Regions from separate parts of the Cupriavidus sp. FW306-1B-F12B genome, predicted to be linked through region 2. Evidence: predicted binding sites of a transcription regulator. Region 2 holds the regulator's gene; the other holds the start of a gene.
The links. The regulator NrdR, encoded in region 2, represses ribonucleotide reductase genes. The targets are predictions, from matches to a motif close to CACNANATNTNGTG.
Positions count from the first base shown of each region.

Region 1: a site for NrdR is predicted at 2,336-2,349, ahead of AC3WLE_RS03645 (ribonucleoside-diphosphate reductase subunit alpha). Genes of this name have one in related genera too.

Region 1 covers NZ_JBYSXC010000002.1:76,976-83,757, forward strand. The annotation lists gene AC3WLE_RS03635 (sigma-54-dependent transcriptional regulator) at 1-1,465, shown strand, start outside; gene ampD (1,6-anhydro-N-acetylmuramyl-L-alanine amidase AmpD) at 1,462-2,079, shown strand; gene AC3WLE_RS03645 (ribonucleoside-diphosphate reductase subunit alpha) at 2,574-5,507, shown strand; gene AC3WLE_RS03650 (ribonucleotide-diphosphate reductase subunit beta) at 5,668-6,782, shown strand, end outside.
Region 2 covers NZ_JBYSXC010000002.1:517,470-524,251, forward strand. The annotation lists gene AC3WLE_RS05660 (pilus assembly PilX family protein) at 1-471, opposite strand, end outside; gene AC3WLE_RS05665 (PilW family protein) at 468-1,502, opposite strand; gene pilV (type IV pilus modification protein PilV) at 1,504-2,133, opposite strand; gene nrdR (transcriptional regulator NrdR) at 2,267-2,734, opposite strand; gene glyA (serine hydroxymethyltransferase) at 2,891-4,138, opposite strand; ZMP/ZTP riboswitch at 4,266-4,411, opposite strand; gene ybgC (tol-pal system-associated acyl-CoA thioesterase) at 4,567-4,971, shown strand; gene tolQ (protein TolQ) at 4,968-5,651, shown strand; gene tolR (protein TolR) at 5,723-6,166, shown strand; gene tolA (cell envelope integrity protein TolA) at 6,203-6,782, shown strand, end outside.

The DNA of each region.
Region 1 (6,782 bases), 440 kb from region 2:
GGCGCAGGGCCGCTACAGCCTGGTGTTGACCGACATGCGCCTGGGCGACGGCCTGGGCATCGAGATCGTGCGCCAGCTGTCGGCCGCGCCGGAGCGCATCCCGGTGGCGGTCATCACCGCCTACGGCAGCGCCGACAACGCTGTGGAAGCACTCAAGGCCGGCGCCTTCGACTACATCGCCAAGCCGGTCTCGCTGGAGCAGCTGCGCAGCCTGGTGCTGAACGCGCTGGGCCGCCAGCAGCGCGACAGCACCGATGCCGAAGCCGCCGCGGCCGAGCAGGCCGCAGACCGCGCCGCCGCCCTGCTTCCTGGCCATTCCGCCGCCATGCAGGAGGTGCGCCGCTCGCTGTCGCGGCTGGCGCGCAGCATGGCGCCGGTGGTGATCAGCGGCGAATCCGGCAGCGGCAAGGAGCGCGCCGCGCGCGCCATCCACGCCACCAGCGGGCGCGCCGCGCATCCGTTTATCGCCGTCAACTGCGGCGCCATCCCCGAGAACCTGATGGAGTCCGAGTTCTTCGGCCATGTCAAAGGCGCCTTCACCGGTGCCGACGGGGAGCGTGGCGGCTTCTTCCAGTCCGCCAACGGCGGCACGCTGCTGCTCGACGAGGTGGCCGACCTGCCGCTGCCGATGCAGGTCAAGCTGCTGCGCGCGCTGCAGGAGCGCCGCGTGCGCAAGATCGGCGCCAGCCGCGAAGACGCCGTCGACGTGCGCGTGATGTGCGCCAGCCACAAGGACCTGGCGGCGATGGTGGCGGCCGGCCAGTTCCGGCAGGACTTGTACTACCGCCTGAACGTGCTGGCGCTGCGCATGCCCACGCTGCGCGAGCGCGGCGAAGACATCCCGGTGCTGGCGCACGCCATCCTGGACCACCTGGCGGTGCGCTACGGCGACCCGCGCCCCAGGCGGCTGTCGCCGGCGGCGCTGCAACGGCTGGTGGCCTATCCCTTCCCCGGCAATGTGCGCGAGCTGGAGAACCTGCTGGAGCGCGCCTACGCCTTTGCCGAGAGCGAAGAGATCGAGCTGGCCGACCTGGGCCCGCTGGACGCCGGCGCCGAGCGCGCCGGGCTGATGCATGCCCCGGCGCCGGCGATGGCGCCCACCAACTATTCCGCCCCCTGGGGCGCCGCAGGCATGTGGGCGCCAGTGCCGCCGGCCGCCGCGCCCGCGCCGGCCCCGGCAGAGCCGCCCCCGGCCAGCGCGCCCGAGCCCGAGCCCGCCGGCGATCCCGCCGAACGCGCCTGCCGCGGCATCGTCTTCCCGATCGACCTGCAAGCCAGGCTGGAAGCCGTGGAGCGCGAGCTGATCCTGCAGGCGCTGGCGCAGACCAACTTCAACCGCACCGCGGCCGCGCCGCTGCTGGGCCTGAACCTGCGCCAGCTGCGCTACCGCATCCAGCAACTGGGCATCCGCGAAGCCATGGACGCCGCCGACCGTAGCACCGTGGAAGGCGAGGGCACGCCATGACCAAGCCCGCGCACCGCTACCTGCCCGATGCCGACGGCTGGGTCCCCGCCGCGCGCCGCGTGCCGTCGCCCAACTTCGACGCGCGCCCGGCCGGCATGCCGGTGGACCTGGTGGTGCTGCACAACATCAGCCTGCCGCCTGGCCAGTTCGGCAGCGGCGACATCGAGGCCTTCTTCCAGAACCGGCTCGATCCCAACAAGCACCCGTTCTTTGCCACCATCCACCAGGTGCAGGTGTCCGCGCACTTCCTGGTCACCCGCGAGGGGGAGCTGGTGCAGTTTGTCCCATGCACGCAGCGGGCCTGGCACGCCGGGCAGTCAGACTTCTTCGGCCGTGCCCGCTGCAATGATTTTTCCATCGGCATCGAGATCGAGGGCTGCGACGACCTGCCGTTCACCCTGGCCCAGTACGACACCGTGGCCGCGCTGGTGCCCGCGCTGCTGGCCGCCTACCCGGTGCGCGCGATTGCCGGCCACAGCGACATCGCCCCGGGGCGCAAGACCGATCCCGGCCCGCATTTCGACTGGGCGCGCTTTGCCAGGCAGGCGGGCGTGGCGCCGGGCATGTTGCCCTACCAGTGCCCGGGCGCGGCTGGCCAGGTGACGAATCCTTAACCTCATTCCCCATCCCCGTGCGCCCCGTTCCGGCGCACATGCCCCACCTCCGGGTGGGGCTATCGCAACGTCGCAACAATCAAAAAAATTTTTGTGAAATGTGCAGTTGCGAACGGTCTGACGAAAACCCTTGCGAGTACTAGGCTTGCGGGCATGTGGCGTTGCCGCATCGGCGCCACCGCCCCCGAAAAAGCGCTTGTCAAGACTGGTCATTCGGATTCGTTTCACTATACTTAGCCCAGTTTCACGCATCACACACTATATCTAGTAGTCAAACCGGGGAGCCGGCCCAAGGGTGAGTCAGGGATCACGAAGTTCGTGCATCGTCTCGAAACCGCCCGCTAAGGCCAGCGAATCACAAGAGTCCCTGGCGAAATGTCCACGCAAAGGCAGTCTGTCCGCCCCCGACTTCACGCCGGGAGGGACGTTCTTTTCGCCGCATTTCGCCAGGGACTCTTTTGTCTCTTATTTCCAGGGTAAAAACAGGAGTTCTCATGCAAACGGCCCAGAACGAAATCACCACGGGTGGCGCCGCCGCCGGTATCGCACCGACCGCGCAGCAGACCCCCGCCAACGCCGCCAATACGAACTACCCGGATCACAAGATCATTCGTCGCAATGGCGCCGTGGTGGCTTTCGAGCCGTCCAAGATCGCCGTTGCCATGACCAAGGCCTTCCTCGCCGTGAACGGCGGGCAGGGCGCCGCGTCCGCGCGTGTGCGCGAGATCGTCGAGCAACTGACTGACAACGTGGTGCGTGCGCTGGTGCGCAGCCGCCCCAACGGCGGCGCCATCCATATCGAAGACGTGCAGGACCACGTGGAACTGGCGCTGATGCGCTCGGGCGAGCATGAAGTGGCCCGCGCCTACGTGCTGTACCGCGAGAAGCGCAAGGCAGAACGCGCCAGCGCCAGCGCCGAGGCCGTGGCCCGCGTGCAGGAAGGCGGCATCAGCGTCAACGTGACCGACGGCGGCGTGACCAAGCCGCTGGACATCGTCGCCCTGCACGAGCTGCTCGACACCGCCTGCGCCGGCCTGGGCAAGGCCGTCAGCGCCGAGCCGATCCTCAAGGAAACGCTCAAGAACCTGTACGAAGGCGTGCCGATGACGCAGGTGTACGACTCCGCCATCCTGGCCGCGCGTACCCTGATCGAAAAGGACCCGGACTACAGCCAGGTCACCGCCCGCATCCTGCTGCACACCATCCGCAAGGAAATCCTGGGCGCCGAAGTGACGCAGGCCGAAATGACCACGCGTTACGCCGAGTACTTCCCGAAATTCATCGCGCGCGGCATCAAGGCCGAGCTGCTGGACGAGAAGCTGGCCACCTTCGACCTGGCCCGCCTGGGCGCCGCGCTGGACGCCGGCCGCGACTTCCAGTTCAACTACCTGGGCCTGCAGACGCTGTATGACCGCTACTTCCTGCACATCGACGAGACCCGCATCGAGATGCCGCAGGCATTCTTCATGCGCGTCGCCATGGGCCTGGCCCTCAACGAAACCGACCGCGAAGCGCGCGCCATCGAGTTCTACCAGCTGCTGTCGTCGTTCGACTTCATGTCGTCCACGCCGACCCTGTTCAACTCGGGCACCCAGCGCTCGCAGCTGTCGTCGTGCTACCTGACCACCGTCTCGGACGACCTGGAAGGCATCTACGAAGCGCTCAAGGAAAACGCGCTGCTGTCCAAGTTCGCCGGCGGCCTGGGCAATGACTGGACCAACGTGCGCGCGCTCGGCTCGCACATCAAGGGCACCAACGGCAAGTCGCAAGGCGTGGTCCCGTTCCTGAAGGTGGTGAACGACACCGCCGTCGCCGTGAACCAGGGCGGCAAGCGCAAGGGCGCCGTCTGCGCCTACCTGGAAACGTGGCACCTGGACATCGAAGAATTCCTGGAACTGCGCAAGAACACCGGCGACGATCGCCGCCGCACCCACGACATGAACACGGCCAACTGGATTCCGGACCTGTTCATGAAGCGCGTGATGGAAAACGGCGAATGGACGCTGTTCTCGCCGTCCACCTGCCCGGACCTGCACGACAAGGTCGGCAAGGCGTTCGAGCAGGCCTACCTCGGCTACGAAGCCAAGGCTGCAAGCGGCGAACTGAAGCTGTTCAAGAAGATCCCGGCCATGCAGCTCTGGCGCAAGATGCTGGGCATGCTGTTCGAAACCGGCCACCCGTGGATCACCTTCAAGGATCCGTGCAACATCCGCAGCCCGCAGCAGCACGTCGGCGTCGTCCACAGCTCCAACCTGTGCACGGAAATCACGCTGAACACCAATGACAGCGAAATCGCCGTCTGCAACCTAGGCTCGGTCAACCTGGTCGCCCACCTGACCAAGCAGGCCGAAGGTTCGTACGTGCTCGACCACGCCAAGCTGCAGAAGACCATCCGCACCGCCATGCGGATGCTCGACAACGTCATCGACATCAACTACTACGCCGTCGAGAAGGCCAAGAATTCCAACCTGCGCCACCGTCCGGTCGGCATGGGCATCATGGGCTTCCAGGACTGCCTGCACGTGCTGCGCACGCCGTACGCCAGCGACGCCGCGGTGAAGTTCGCCGACTCCTCGATGGAAGCCGTGTGCTACTACGCCTACCAGGCCTCCACCGAGCTGGCCGAAGAGCGTGGCCGCTACGAGACCTACACCGGCTCGCTGTGGGACCGCGGCATCCTGCCGCAGGACTCGCTCAAGCTGCTGGCCGAAGAGCGCGGCGGCTACCTGGACGTGGACCTGTCGAGCACCATGGACTGGGACAGCCTGCGCGCCCGCATCAAGCAGCACGGCATGCGCAACTCGAACTGCATCGCGATCGCACCGACCGCCACGATCTCGAACATCATCGGCGTGTCCGCGTGCATCGAGCCGACCTTCCAGAACCTGTACGTCAAGTCCAACCTGTCGGGCGAGTTCACCGTGGTCAATGACTACCTGGTGCGCGACCTGAAGGAACGCGGCCTGTGGGACGAAGTGATGGTCGCCGACCTGAAGTACTTCGACGGCTCGCTGTCGCGCATCGACCGCATTCCGCAAGACCTGCGCGACATCTACGCCACCGCGTTCGAAGTCGAGCCGACCTGGCTGGTCGAAGCCGCCAGCCGCCGCCAGAAGTGGATCGACCAGGCCCAGTCCCTGAACATCTACATGGCCGGCGCCTCGGGCAAGAAGCTGGACGACACCTACAAGCTGGCCTGGCTGCGCGGCCTGAAGACCACGTACTACCTGCGCACCATGGCTGCCACGCACGTGGAGAAGTCCACTGTGTCGCGTGGTTCGCTGAATGCGGTGTCGTCGGGCAGCGATGGTGGTTCGGCACTGGATGCCGCCGCCGCCTCGGCCCCGGCCATGCCGGAAGCGGAAGGCGCGGTCTGCACGATGCGCCCGGGCGACCCCGGCTTTGAAGAGTGCGAAGCCTGCCAGTAATCACGCAGTAGCGACATAGCGTAGTAACCAACCACCCCCGGGGTTTGCTCCCCTCTCCCGCAAGCGGGAGAGGGGCCGGGGGAGAGGGCCGGCGCCACCACAACGTGAGCCGTCATCTTTGACCACCGCGCCCCCCAATCGAATCACGGAGAACCACATCATGCTGAGCTGGGACGACGACGTTCAAGCCACCCCGCAGGCCGCACCGCAGCCTGCCCTGCAACTCGCTGCATCGGCTGCCACCGCTGACCAGCAAGGCGTCCTGCCGCCGAGCGCCACGCAAGCCGGCATCCTGGGCAACAACCCCAACGCCGCCGCCGCGCAGAGCAATCGCCGCGTCAACGCCGCCGACAAGCGCGTCATCAACGGCTCGACCGACGTCAATCAGCTCGTCCCGTTCAAGTACAAGTGGGCGTGGGAAAAGTACCTGGCCGGCTGCGCCAACCACTGGATGCCGCAGGAAATCAACATGTCGCGCGACATCGCGACGTGGAAAGACCCCAACGGCCTGACCGAAGACGAGCGACGCATCATCAAGCGCAACCTCGGCTTCTTCGTCACCGCCGACTCGCTGGCCGCCAACAACATCGTGCTGGGCACCTACCGCCAGATCACCGCGCCGGAATGCCGCCAGTACCTGCTGCGCCAGGCCTTTGAAGAGGCCATCCACACGCACGCCTACCAGTACATCGTTGAATCGCTGGGCCTGAACGAAGCCGAGATCTTCAACGCATACCACGAAGTGCAGTCGATCCGCGACAAGGACGAATTCCTGATCCCGTTCATCGACACGCTGACCGATCCGTCGTTCAAGACCGGCACGCCGGAAAACGACCAGAAGCTGCTGAAGTCGCTGATCGTGTTCGCCTGCATCATGGAAGGGCTGTTTTTCTATGTGGGCTTCACGCAGATCTTGGCGATGGGGCGGCAGAACAAGATGACTGGGGCGGCGGAGCAGTATCAGTACATCCTGCGGGATGAGTCGCTGCACTGCAATTTTGGGATTGACTTGATTAATCAGATCAAGCTGGAGAATCCGCATCTTTGGACGGCTGAATTCAAGGCCGAGATCACGGAGCTGTTCAAGAAGGCTGTTGACCTGGAATACCGCTACGCTGAGGACACGATGCCGCGTGGGGTGCTGGGGCTGAATGCGCCGATGTTTAAGTCGTATCTGCGCTTTATTTGCAATCGTCGTTGCCAGCAGATTGGGTTGGATCAGCTGTTCCCGAATGAGGAGAATCCGTTCCCGTGGATGAGCGAGATGATTGATCT
Region 2 (6,782 bases):
GCGCGGCAAGGCCGCAGGCAGCAGCCCGCCTGTCGCGGTCGGGAACCTGCGGCCGGTGAAGGTGCCATAGGCGGTGGTGCGTGCGTTGGCGCCCGTCTGGCTGAAGTCAACGGCAAGCCAGTTCGGCGTGCCGTCGAGCACCGGGTCGCACAATCCCTGGAAGGGTGAGGCGCCGGTCACGCCCGTATTGCAGCCCGCCATGAACGGCAGCACATTCATCGTGGTGCCGGAGAAGATGGCCGACCGGCTGGTTGGGGCGGAAACACCCTGGATGTCGATTTCTGCGTCCAGCAAGGCTGCCTCGGCCGCTTGCTGAGCCAGGTCCCGGTCGCGCTGGTTCGATGCCATGCGCTTGCTGCCAATGGCCAGCCGGGCACCGGCGATGGCGATGACGCTGATGATCAGCAGCATCACCAGGGCGGTGATCAGCGCGATGCCACGTGGGCTGGGGTGCGCGGTGCGGACGTTCATGTCGGCGAGCAGGTGGTGCAGGTGGCCATGTTCCGGAGCTGTACGGTGACGGTGTACAGGCGCCGCATCCGCTGCAGTTGCGTGGCCGGCGTGAAGGACGTGTCGTTGCCCGGTGAGCCCGGGAACAAGCGCCCGAACAGGCGAAAGGTTGGTGGATCCCGAGGCGATGCGCTGGCGGTATCGCCCATCAGCACCATGGCCATCTTTATGGCGACGACGTTCTGCCAGGTGGTGGGCAGGGCCAGCACCTCGGTGGCCGACAGGAAGCGGTCCGGGGTCTGGTCGAAATTCGTATCCACGCCGTAGAGCACCTGGAAGACTTCGACGCCTGAGATCAGCGAAACAGCCTGATATGCCGTGCCGGCCGTGAGGATTTCCTTGTTGGCGGCGTCCCGTGGACGATAGCCACACATCAGCTGAGGCATGCCGCTGGCATCGTTGCTGACATAGAAGACCGCCATGCCGCGCGCGAGGTCTGCGTCTTCCCAGGCCTGCGGCTCGGCGACGCCATTGCCGGAGCAGTCGATCATGCTGTTGTCCGGAACGGTGCGGTCCTGCTGTGTGCCGGAGCCGAAGAAGCGGACCTGCAGCACGTCGCTCTTGTTCACGGCGCCCGCCTGGGCTGGACACGCGAGGTTTTGCGCCGGATTGCCGAGGTCTTGCGTGGGGGCGCCGCAGCTGTCGAGCCCACTGATGGTCGGCGACAGGCTCGTGGTGGTGAGCATGACGCCTCCAGGGCTGGGCGCCGGTGGCCCGCTGGCGCCGGGCGAGGCCGCGGCGTTGTTGCCCGCATAGTTGCTCCAGGCGGCCTGGCGCACGATCCGCACCACGGTATCCACCGCAAAGCGGCCTTTCTCATCCAGCGCAGTGGTGTCGTCGATGCTGTTGTAGTTGGCTCGCCCGGTCAGGTAGAGCGCCGCGGCAGCCATGATCAGGAGCAGGCTCAGCGTCATCGCCACCATCAGCTCCACCAGCGACAGCCCCAGTTGACGATGCCGACCGGCGTTGGGATACGTCCTGGCGTTGCGCATGTCAGTTCACCGTACCCTGCGTGGCCACGATGACCACCTGGGGGCGCGTGCCCATATCGGACATGTCGACCCGTGCCGCGACCGTTTTGGCTGCAAGCCGGGAGATCCAGCCGATCTTGATGACTATCGGGGCGTCGTCCGCGCGGCCAGTGGCCGAGGGCGTGCATCCCCATGAGAAGCCGGTGGCCTGGTCGTAGGCGACCATGTCCCGGCAAATCACGGCGCGTCCGCCAGGCAGGCCTGTGCTGACACGTTCCCAGAACTCGGCGACATCGAAATCCGCCAGTTGCTGCGCGCACCCGGCCGCCGTGCCCGGGCAGGCGACAGCGTACGGGCTGTTTGCCGCCGTGAGCGCAGGCGGCTGCCCGCTGGCCGTGTCGATGAAGTAGCGGTTCGGGGTGATGGCTTCCGCCGCCGCGCCGGTTTGCGAGACGGCCGGATTGGCACGCATGCGCTCGGCCATCTCGGTGGCCAGCTGCATGGCAGTGGTGTCGTAGGAAGCTTGTTGCGTGAAGCGGGATGAATTCAGCAGCAGGCTGGCGACGCCGAGCACGCCAACCGCCAGAACGACAATTGCCACCAATGCTTCGAGCATGGCAAAGCCGGCTGCCCCGCGGCAGCGTTGACCCATTCTGACCCCCGTCAAAAGACGTCCGACTTCGTTAACTTCTTTTTTTTGGTCTGCAATCCCGGGCCCTTTTAATATGCGACAGCGGGCCTTGCGGAAATGCAACGGGGATTAAACAACGATTTTGTTACTTTTGCTACCCCTTCCGAGGGGTGGACGCCGCAAACTCATCCAGCACGTCGCGGAATTCCGACACGTCCTCAAAGCTCCGGTACACCGAAGCAAAGCGGATATACGCGATCTTGTCGAGCTTGCGCAATTCGCGCATCACCAGTTCGCCGACCTGGCTGCTTGGGATTTCTTTCTCTCCCAGTGCCAGCAGCTTTTCTTCGATGCGGGTGATGGCTTCGTCGATGGCTTCGGCCGAGACCGGGCGCTTGCGCAGCGCCAGGCGCATGGAGTCCTTCAGCTTGGCGCGGGTGTAGTCCACGCGCGAGCCGTTTTTCTTGACGATGGCGGGGAAGAACAGCTCGATCCGCTCATAGGTGGTGAAGCGGCGGTCGCAGGCTTCGCAGCGGCGGCGCCGGCGCACGGCATCGCCGTCTTCCGACATGCGCGTGTCGAGTACCTGGGTATTGGAATGACCGCAAAAGGGGCATTTCATGCCGGACCACCTTCAGTTGAACCCCGTCGCCTTGTCCGTGTTGTCGTTCTGCGGAGGCGGGGCGGGTTGGCGAGGCCCGCAGGCCGGTGCCCGAGGACGCCGGCTTGCGGAGCTGCCGGCCGCTCATGCGAAATCCGCATGGGCGGCCTCGATGCATCAGCCGTAGACCGGGAAACGCTTGGTCAGGGCTGCCGCCTGCTCGCGCACGCTGGCGATATTGGCGGCGTCGTGCGGGTTGTCCAGCACGTCGGCGATCAGGTTGCCGACGATGCGGGCTTCTTCTTCCTTGAAGCCGCGCGTGGTCATGGCCGGCGAGCCCAGGCGGATGCCCGAGGTCACGAACGGCTTTTCCGGATCGTTGGGGATGGCGTTCTTGTTGACGGTGATATGCGCCTCGCCCAGGATGCGCTCGGCTTCCTTGCCGGTGATGTTCTTGGCGCGCAGGTCGACCAGCATCACGTGGCTTTCGGTGCGGCCCGAGACGATGCGCAGGCCGCGCGCGATCAGGGTCTCGGCCAGCACGGCGGCGTTCTTCACCACTTGCTGCTGGTATTCCTTGAACTCGGGCGTCAGCGCTTCCTTGAAGGCGACGGCTTTGCCGGCGATCACGTGCATCAGCGGGCCGCCCTGGATGCCGGGGAAGATGGCCGAGTTGATGGCCTTCTCGTGCTCGGCCTTCATCAGGATCACGCCGCCGCGCGGGCCGCGCAGGCTCTTGTGCGTGGTGGTGGTGACGAAGTCGGCGTGCGGCACCGGGTTCGGGTAGACGCCCGCGGCGATCAGGCCGGCGTAGTGGGCCATGTCGACCATGAAGTAAGCGCCGATCGACTTGGCAACCTTGCTGATGCGCTCGAAGTCGATGCGCAGCGCGAAGGCCGAGGCGCCGGCGATGATCAGCTTGGGCTTCTTCTCCTGGGCCAGCTTTTCCAGCGCGTCGTAGTCGATGTCTTCCTGGGCGTTCAGGCCGTAGCTGACCACGTTGAACCACTTGCCGCTCATGTTCAGGGCCATGCCGTGGGTCAGGTGGCCGCCTTCGGCCAGGCTCATGCCCATGATGGTGTCGCCCGGCTTGAGCACGGCGAAGTACACGCCCTGGTTGGCCTGCGAGCCCGAGTTGGGCTGCACGTTGGCGGCTTCGGCGCCGAACAGCTGCTTGACGCGGTCAATGGCCAGCTGCTCGACGACGTCGACGTACTCGCAACCGCCGTAGTAGCGCTTGCCGGGGTAGCCCTCGGCGTACTTGTTGGTCAGCTGCGAACCCTGGGCGGCCATCACGGCCGGCGAGGTGTAGTTCTCGGAGGCGATCAGCTCGATGTGGTCTTCCTGGCGCTGGTTCTCCTGCTGGATGGCGGCAAAGACCTCGGGGTCGATCTGGTCGATCGTAAAACGGCTGCGTTCGAACATGGCGAAACTCGTCTGAAAAATAGGGAATCCGATTCACGCATCGGGGATAGGGCGCGCGGGGAAGGCTAGCGGCGACCAGCACCGGCGGCTCGTTGTAACCGTCGGTGCAGGGCGCACCCTGCTTCCCATTCGCTGCCCAGGCGAGCGGCAGGCGCAAGCAACTTCACGCCTAGGCGTGCTGAACGTTACGCGAACGCGCAATGAACGTCACGCCAGAGAACTTGCGCTTCCTCGTGGTAGTGCCCACTGACTTCGCCAGTCGCGCAAGATGGAATGGTTGCGCGCAGTGTAGCGCGAGGCGGGCGCCCGCCGCAAGCCGTCGGCCCCGCCAGGCAAGCACTGGCAAGGGCTGGCCAGCAACTTGCTGTTGCAAAGTCGTCATGCGGGTTTACACGAAACCGCTATCGCTCTCCGTTACAATCGCGGCCATGACAAACTTTGTCTGGACCCTGCGGGTGTACTGGGAAGACACCGACGCGGGCGGCGTAGTGTTCTACGCCAACTACCTGAAGTTCTTCGAGCGCGCCCGCACCGAGTGGCTGCGTGCGCTCGGCATCGAGCAGCAATCGCTCGCCGACGAGGCGGGCGTGGTCTTTATCGTCCGCAGCACGGCGGTGGACTACAATGCGCCCGCCCGGCTGGATGACCAGCTCGAAATCCGCACGCGCATCGACCGGGTCGGCCCGGCGTCGGTCCAGTTCACCCAGGAAGCCTGGCGTGGCGAGCTGATGCTGGCCTCTGGCGCGATCCGTGTTGGGTGTGTCGATCGAAGCACTTTCCGTCCCGCCCCGATTCCCGACCCCGTTCTAGCTACCATCAAGTCCGCACGATGAATCCCGTGACCGTCACGCAAGACATGTCGATCGTAACGCTGGTGCTCCACGCCAGCCTGCTGGCACAGGCCGTCATGGCGCTGTTGCTCGTCATGTCGCTGTTTTCGTGGACCTATATCTTCCGCAAGCACCTGGCGCTGCGCTCGGCGCGCACCCAGACCGAGGGGTTCGAACGCGACTTCTGGGCCGGCGGCGACCTGCAGGCGCTATATAACAGTGCCGTCAACAACCGCCACAACACCGGCGCGCTGGAGCGGATCTTTGAATCCGGCATGGGCGAGTTCCTGAAGGCGCGCGAGCGCGGCAACGAAGCCGGCGCGCTGCTCGATGCGGCCCGGCGCGCGATGCGCGCGGCCTACCAGCGCGAGATGGATGTGCTGGAATCGCACCTGCCGTTCCTGGCGTCGGTGGGTTCGGTGAGCCCATATATCGGCCTGTTCGGCACGGTCTGGGGGATCATGAACGCTTTCCGCGGCCTGTCGAATGTGCAGCAGGCGACGCTCGCATCGGTGGCCCCCGGGATTGCCGAGGCGCTGGTGGCGACTGCGATCGGCCTGTTCGCTGCCATTCCTGCCGTGATCGCCTACAACCGCTATGCCACGGAGATCGACCGCCTGGCGATCCGGTTCGAGAGCTTCATGGAGGAGTTCCTGAACATCCTGCAACGGCAGGCGCGTTAACCGCACACGTATCGAATCTAATCCAGACGGTCCGGGCGCAAGCCCGGGCCGGCGTTTCCAGGAGTCCTGCAATGGCAGCCATTCAGCGCCGTGGCGGCTCGCGCCGCCGGGCCAGCGCCGACATCAATGTCGTGCCGTACATCGACGTCATGCTCGTGCTGCTGGTCATCTTCATGGTGGCGGCGCCGATCGTGAGCCCCGCCACCGTCGACCTGCCCACCGTGGCCAACGCCACGCCGCAGCAGAAGGCGCCGCCGATCGTGGTCACCGTGCACGAGAGCGGCCAGCTGACCGCGCGCGGCAAGGACAGCGCCGGCAATGCCTTCGAGCGCAAGCTCGACAAGCAGGGCCTGCTCGACTTCGTGCACCAGCGCCAGAACGAGAATCCCGACCAGCCGGTGGTGATTGCCGCCGACCGCGCGGTCAAGTACGAGGCGGTGCTGGACGTGATGTCGATCCTGAAAGCCGATGGCGTCAAGCGCGTCGGCCTGATGGTCAAGTCCAAGACCTCCTGACGCATTGAAGCGCCTATCTGATTGCCGTTGCGCCTGATGAAGACCGTCGCCGCCTATCCCTACCAGCCGGTCAAGGAGCGGGGAACCCTGCGTTCCTTCCTGTTCGCGCTCTTCATGCACATGCTGCTGGCTGTCGTGCTGTACTACGGCGTGCGCTTGCAGAGCAGCACCCCCGTCGGCGCCGAGGCCGAGCTGTGGGAAGAGATTCCGGCCGCCACCGCGCCCCCGCCGCCGCCGCCGGAGCCGGTGGTGCAGCCGCGCCCGGCCCCGCCGCTGCCCGAGGTGAAGAGCAAGGTCGAGGACGACGCCGACATCGCGCTGGAGCGCCAGAAGCGCCGCGCCGAGGCGGCGGCGCGCGAAGAGGCCGAGCGCAAGCAGGCGGCTGCCCGCAAGGAAGCCGAGCGTAAAGAAGCGGAACGCAAGGAAGCTGCGCGCAAGGAAGCGAAGCAGCGCGAGGCCGAGCGCAAGGAAGCCCAGCGCAAGGACGACGCGAAGAAGAAGGCAGCGCAGCAGGAACAGCAGCGCAAGGAACAGGTCGAGCGCAAGGAAGCAGAACGCAAGGAAGCGGACGCCAGGGCCAAGGCCCAGGCGGACGCCAAGGCCAAGGCTGACGCCG